2 regions of the Chitinophaga sp. CC14 genome follow, and region 2 is predicted to be linked to the other one. Evidence: riboswitches for the same ligand, from Rfam matches in the RefSeq annotation. Region 2 holds a riboswitch; the other holds the start of a gene.

Region 1 (3,564 bases), on a different contig from region 2:
AAAATTCTGTGGCTTCCAGTTGACGCTGACTGTTATCTACTTTATTTACTACCAGGAAAACCGGTTTGGAAGTACGACGCAGGATATTTGCCACGTCTGCATCCAGGTCGGTAATACCGGTGGTTACATCACACATGAAGATGATTACATTGGCCTCTTCCATTGCCACTTTTGCCTGCTTGCGAATCTCCCGCTCAAATACATCATCACTGTTGGTTACAAATCCGCCAGTATCGATTACGTTGAAGGTTTTGCCGTTCCAGTCGGCAATACCGTATTGACGATCGCGGGTTACACCGCTCTGGTCATCCACGATGGCCTTCCGTTGTTCCAGTAAACGATTGAACAACGTTGACTTGCCTACGTTGGGGCGACCCACTATAGCTACTGTAAATCCTGCCATTTTTTATTATATTTTGTCGTACTAACCTGGATAATACATCCAGGAATTTTTCAATGATTAATATCCGTATTCCTTCAGGAAAGTGTCGTTGTCGCGCCATTTGCCGCGAACTTTCACAAACAGTTCCAGGAATACTTTCCGCTCAATAAATTTCTCTATCTCCTGCCGGGCTAATGTTCCCAGCTCGCGGATGGATTTGCCCTTTTCACCGAGGATAATTCCTTTCTGGGTGTCGCGGGTTACGATGATTTCAGCAGTGATCTTCGTCAGTGTTTCCTTCTCCTGGAATTGTGTAACAATTACCGTGGTGTGATAAGGAATCTCTTCTTCAAACAGCTGGAATACTTTTTCACGGATCATTTCTGCCACTAAAAAGCGTGTAGACTTATCCGTTAGTGTATCATCCGGGTAGAACGGGTTGCCATCAGGCAGCAGCTTTATTATTTCAGCCAGCAGCTCCTTAATACCTTTCTTCTGCATAGCAGACACGGGTACTACCGCTGCTGCTTTGCCCCAGGCTTTGGCGCGTTCTACTAAAACTTCCATATCCTCTTTGAGGATATTATCCATTTTATTAAGGATGAGAACAATGGGTACTTTGAGTTTCAGTGAATCAAACAATTCCAGGTTTTCTTCCATAGAATCTTTCGAATCCATGATCAGCAAAGCCACATCCGCATCTTCGAGGGCCGATTTAACCGCACCCATCATTTTCTCGTGCAGCTTGTATTTGGGATCAATGATACCCGGCGTGTCAGAAAAAACGATCTGATACGCAGGATCCGTTAATACGCCTGTAATACGGTGCCGCGTGGTTTGCACTTTGGGGGAAATAATAGCCAGCTTCTCGCCGATAATGGCGTTCAGCAACGTGCTTTTTCCCGCATTGGGCTTACCAAAAATATTTACAAAACCTGCCTTATGCATGATGACATTTAAAACCTGGTGATGTTGCTTTCACAACTCAAACTTACCGAAATAAAAAAAGCCGAATTTCTTCGGCTCTTAATCTTTTTTATGGACTCCTCAGTCCTATTTTGTAGCGAGGAGCGGATTCGAACCACTGACCTTCGGGTTATGAGCCCGACGAGCTACCTCTGCTCTACCTCGCAATGAGGGTGCAAAGATACAAATATTTCAATCCACTCCAAATCTTTTTTAAAAGAAACACAAAAAGCCAACCGTAACTGGTTGGCTTTCATATTGGAATGCTTCATACATTGTTAGAATGGAAGATCGTCAGCGGGCTGCTCCTGAACGGGCTCTGCCTCGGGTACGGTCATTTCAGCAACCGGTGTCTTCCGCTTTTCCTCATCCTTACGGCTGAGTAACTGCAGCGAAAACACCCGGAGCCTGATGGCCCCGCATAACGCACCGGTAGCGGTACTCACATAAGCCTCCAGTTTTGGAGCGCCTTCTACGTACACCATTACACCCTGCGTTAAATAAGGAGCTACATTGGCCTTGTCCCAGAGCGAGCAATCCACCCAGGTGGTTCTTTCTTCCAGTATGCCCTGCGCGTTTTTAAAACGCTCATTTACCGCTACCGGAAAATTGAAAACAGTGGCGCCGTTGACTTCTTTTTTCACTACATCGCGGCCAAGATGCCCGATAAACTGAAGTTTCATCATCAGAAATAAAGATTTAAATGATTAAAAATTTATGAAAGATGACTGAGAGAAGTATCTCTGAAAATTACACCTTTTTCCTTCTCCCAAAAAATAATTTCTGATTTATTATAGATACAAGTATACCTTTGCATTAACACAACACATGGGGTGCCTTACTTTCAGGCTGAGATCACACCCAATGAACCTGGACCAGGTAATGCTGGTTAGGAATGAACTAACAGAAAACAGACATACTTAAAATGAAACAGCTAATGTTATTAGTGCTGCTATCTATAGCAGGCGCTTTACATGCACAATCCCTGGTTACCGGTACCGTTACCAGTAAAGCCAGCGGCCAGCCACTGGAGGGTGTTACCATCTCCGTCAACCAAACCGGCGCTGTTACCGACAGCAGAGGCCACTACAGTATTCATCTTCCTAAAAAAGGAAACTATCCCTTAACCGCCAGCTACATCGGCTTCAAAACATTTACTACTACCATCACGGCGAATAATGCCACGCAACTGACGGACATTGCACTGGAAACAACCGCACTGTTTGTAAAGCCGGTAGAGATCAGCAGCTTACGCGCCGGTAAAAATTCGCCTTTCGTAAACACCACTTTAACAGCAGCGGATATTAAAAAACAAAACCTCGGTCAGGATCTGCCCATTCTGCTGGATCAGCAGCCCGGCGTGGTAACCAACTCTGACGCGGGTACCGGTATCGGCTACACCGGCATGCGTGTACGCGGGTCCGATATCACCCGTATCAACGTTACGGTAAATGGTATCCCGGTAAACGATGCAGAATCGCAGGGAACGTTTTTTGTAAACATGCCCGACTTTGCCTCCTCCGTTAGCAGCGTTCAGCTGCAACGCGGCGTAGGTACCTCCACCAACGGCGCCGCCGCTTTTGGCGCCACGCTGAACCTCAGCACCAACGAATTCAATGAAAAAGCATACGGCGAAATCAGCAACAGCTACGGTTCTTTCAATAGCTGGAAACATACGGTGAAAGCAGGTTCCGGCCTCATCAACGATCACTTCACCATTGATGCCCGCCTCTCCAAAATATCATCAGACGGGTATATCGACCGCGCCACTTCCGATCTGCGCTCTTTCTATACTTCCGCCGCCTATGTTTCTGCCAAAACAGCCATCAGGCTCAATGTCTTCTCCGGAAAAGAAAAAACATACCAGGCATGGAATGGCGTACCACAGGCACTCCTGGAAACAGACCGCACCTACAATTCTGCCGGCACCGATAAACCAGGCACTCCTTACGATAATGAAACGGATAACTACCAACAGGATCATTACCAGCTATTCCTGAACCAGGAAATAAATTCACATCTCAACTTCAACGTAGCCTTCCACCTTACCCGCGGACGCGGCTACTACGAACAATATAAAGCGCAGCAAGCCTTCTCGGAATACGGATTGACAGGACCCGTGATCAACGGCAAACAGGTAGATACCACCGACCTTGTCCGGCAGCTGTGGCTGGATAACTACTTCTATGGTTCCGTATTTTCCGTAAACCGCACCG
Region 2 (3,564 bases):
TACATAAAGCAATCTCTGACAAAGAGGTTGCTTTTTTCTTTGCCTGTGGCCCAAAAGACACCTTTTTATATTCCCCAAATAGTTGTAATTTTTATCCGGAATCAGTGGTTGGAACACACCCGAAGGTTCAGGACAGTAACGCAAGGGTAATAACAGTAATGCATATATGTTTACTGTGTATTACAGTTAAGATCACATCCCCATATCATATCCACTGCAGAGATTTTGTTGGCCTGGTTAAGGAGAACCACACAGCACAGCATAAGAGACCGTTATATATATTTTACCATCATATGGTAAGTTTTTTTGAAAATATTCCGTCAGTATACCGTACTGCCATCCTGGTCAGCGGACTATTGCTGTTATGGATCATTGAGGGCATGGCGCCCCGGTTCCGTTTTGGCAGCAACCGCTACCGGCATGCCGGTACCAATCTCTTTTTTACATTAACCACGGTGATTGTAAATACAGGGCTGGCATTCCTCATCGTAAAGGCTTCCCGGTGGACAAGCACCCAGCAGTTCGGTATCCTGTACCTGGAGCAGTTGCCGCTGTGGCTCCATACTATACTGGCACTATTACTGCTGGATTTTATAGGGGCCTGGCTCATACATTGGGTACAGCACAAAACCGCCTGGATGTGGCAGTTCCATAAAATTCATCACATAGATACACAGATAGACGCCACCACTGCCCTGAGACACCACCCGGTGGAAAGCCTGCTGAGAGTAATAGCCCTCTTTACTGCTATTATGATTCTCGGAGTGCCCTTCTGGATGATCATGTTATACCAGAGCTTATCGGCTTTTATGTCGCAGTTCAATCACGCCAACATCCATTTGCCCAAATGGTTGGATAATGCGCTTAGCTGGGTCATTGTATCGCCGGATATGCATAAGGTACATCATAGCCATTACCAGCCTGAAACAGACGCTAATTATGCCAATATATTTTCTATATGGGATCGCCTCTTCGGCACTTTTGTAAAAGTACCGGATACGCTGGCGATCAGATACGGACTGGATGAATACCAGGACGCCCGCTACCAGGAAATAGGATCCCTGTTAAAAGTGCCCTGGGAACACGATAGGGTGATGAAGGAAAAAATCAGTAGTCAACATAAATAAATACCTATTTGCAAATAATTATTCCTTCACCTGTTTTTTAAATTCGAATATATATGCAACACTCAACAGCATTAACAAAAACAGCCTGTATATCAGCGCTCATCATTGGTGTACTGTCGGCAGCTTTCGCTTTCAGTACCCACACACCTTCCTATGCAGTTACCGCCGGCTCAGTAGCCATAGTAATAGGTCTTGTTTCCCTGTATATAGGAAGAAAAAATATTGACGATATGCAGCTCGCTGCTGCCGGCGTATTTATGGCGGTGGTAGCCTGCCTGGTAGGACTCTGGCAGCTATATAATTAATTGCTTCTATGGTATTTTTCCACGTAGCCTTCGGCGGCTTTTACCGGAAACAATACAAGCGAAGTATCTGACAGCTCTTTTATAATTGTTGTATCCACAATAGTGGAGGTATCTTTTACGCCTTCGGAGTGATTCCACAACAACAAGGTGTCATGTGTCAGCAACCATTTTTCGTATACCAGTGTGTACATGTTAATGGATCTGGCAGTTCCGTTCTTTCTTAGCTGGAAACCCTGTGTTTCCTTGTCCAGGCCCGCTACGGGCTGTATCCACTTTCCTATGAGCTTAGCTGCATCAATATGCAGCGTATCCGCAACAGCAGCAATGCTGTCAGTAATGCCGGCATTACTGCTGTCTGCGATAATACTAACCAGGCTGCTATCATCCTGTAATTCTTCCTTCTCCACCTCCTTCTTACTCTCCTTACAGGCAACCGCCAGTATCAATAAACACATTAAACTGAATCGTACCATAATTTAAAAATACACAATTCATCATTTGTAATGTAATTTTTAAATATTTCCATTACTTTTACATCTACACTTTAGGGGTGTTTATCCAATTAACTAAAAAGGATAAACTGAGATGATACCCTCAGTACCTGAAGCAGTTCATACTGCCGTAGGGAAAAGTAACTGAACCTTTCTCATCTTTCCACATCCTTAAAGTTTATTGTTTCACTTAAATTCCAATTAACATGGAAGTGCATGTAAACAATAAACTTTATGCGGTGCAGCCGGGAACTACCATCGCTGCACTCTTACAGTTTATTCAGATCTCTGCTCAAAAAGGCATTGCAGTGGCCGTCAACAACCAGGTGATACCAAAAACCTCCTGGGAAAACCAACCACTATCTGCAGCCGATAATATTACTATTATCCGGGCTACCCAGGGCGGCTAAACCCTGTATTTCATTTTTCGTATAGTCTTTTCCGTGATCATTATCACGGAACCGGCATTTCTATCTCTAAAAAAACCAGATATCATGCATAATCAGCCCGTGGCACTCAGCCGCACACCCTTTCCTGCCTCAGAGAAAATATATGTGGACGGAACCATCCACCCCGTGAAAGTAGCCATGCGCAAAATAACGCTCACGGATACACGTATTCATGGAAAAAATGGCGATGCCGTTCCCAATGCACCGGTAGTAGTATACGATACCAGCGGCGCCTTTTCAGATCCGGACATTCATATTGATGTAGCTACCGGCATTCCGCGCATCCGTGAAACATGGATCAACGACCGGAAAGACGTGGAGCAACTCCCGGAATACACCAGCCCGTTTGTAAGAGAGCTGATGAAAGAAGGCGGGAAGATGCCGCTCATGAGCCACACACATAAACCCCTGCGTGCGAAACCCGGGCAAAATGTAACCCAGTTGTATTACGCACAACAGGGCATCATTACACCCGAAATGGAATACATCGCCATCCGGGAAAATCAATGTGCTGATCAGCTGTTTGAACAAAACAACGCCCTCTGGCACCAACATAAAGGTCAGAGCTTTGGCGCCAATACACCCGTGAAATTCATTACACCTGAATTTGTACGCCAGGAAATTGCCGCCGGCAGAGCCATCATCCCCGCAAACATTAATCACCCGGAAAGCGAACCCATGATCATTGGCCGCAACTTCCTCGTGAAAATAAATGCCAACATCGGCAACTCTGCAGTTACCTCCAGTATAGAAGAAGAAGTGGAAAAAGCAGTGTGGTCCTGCCGTTGGGGCGCAGATACCATTATGGACCTGAGCACCGGTAAAAATATCCACGAAACCAGGGAATGGATTATCCGCAATTCGCCGGTGCCCATCGGTACCGTACCCATTTACCAGGCACTGGAAAAAGTAAATGGAAAAGCAGAAGCCCTTACGTGGGAAATTTTCCGCGACACGCTCATAGAACAGGCAGAGCAAGGTGTTGACTACTTCACTATCCATGCAGGCGTGCTGCTGAGATATATACCGTTAACGGCTAAACGCGTAACCGGTATCGTTTCCCGCGGAGGCTCCATCATGGCTAAATGGTGCCTGGCACACCACAAGGAAAATTTCCTGTACACGCATTTCGAAGAAATCTGTGAAATCATGAAAGCCTATGATGTTTCTTTTTCCCTGGGAGATGGATTAC

Evidence for each region. A riboswitch is a leader RNA that binds a small molecule or an ion and turns the genes downstream of it on or off. The one in region 2 is predicted to bind thiamine pyrophosphate.
Region 1: it holds a riboswitch for thiamine pyrophosphate, as region 2 does, so the genes downstream of both, PV783_RS09490 (TonB-dependent receptor) here and thiS (sulfur carrier protein ThiS) in region 2, are expected to answer to the same signal.

The regions. Positions count from the first base shown of each region.
Region 1 covers NZ_JARBFY010000002.1:47,466-51,029, reverse strand. The annotation lists gene der (ribosome biogenesis GTPase Der) at 1-403, opposite strand, end outside; gene era (GTPase Era) at 461-1,330, opposite strand; tRNA gene PV783_RS09500 (tRNA-Met) at 1,444-1,515, opposite strand; gene PV783_RS09495 (single-stranded DNA-binding protein) at 1,627-2,034, opposite strand; TPP riboswitch at 2,168-2,261, shown strand; gene PV783_RS09490 (TonB-dependent receptor) at 2,274-3,564, shown strand, end outside.
Region 2 covers NZ_JARBFY010000001.1:886,806-890,369, reverse strand. The annotation lists gene PV783_RS03805 (sterol desaturase family protein) at 294-1,127, shown strand; gene PV783_RS03800 (hypothetical protein) at 1,181-1,432, shown strand; gene PV783_RS03795 (lipocalin family protein) at 1,429-1,905, opposite strand; TPP riboswitch at 1,969-2,077, shown strand; gene thiS (sulfur carrier protein ThiS) at 2,130-2,333, shown strand; gene thiC (phosphomethylpyrimidine synthase ThiC) at 2,418-3,564, shown strand, end outside.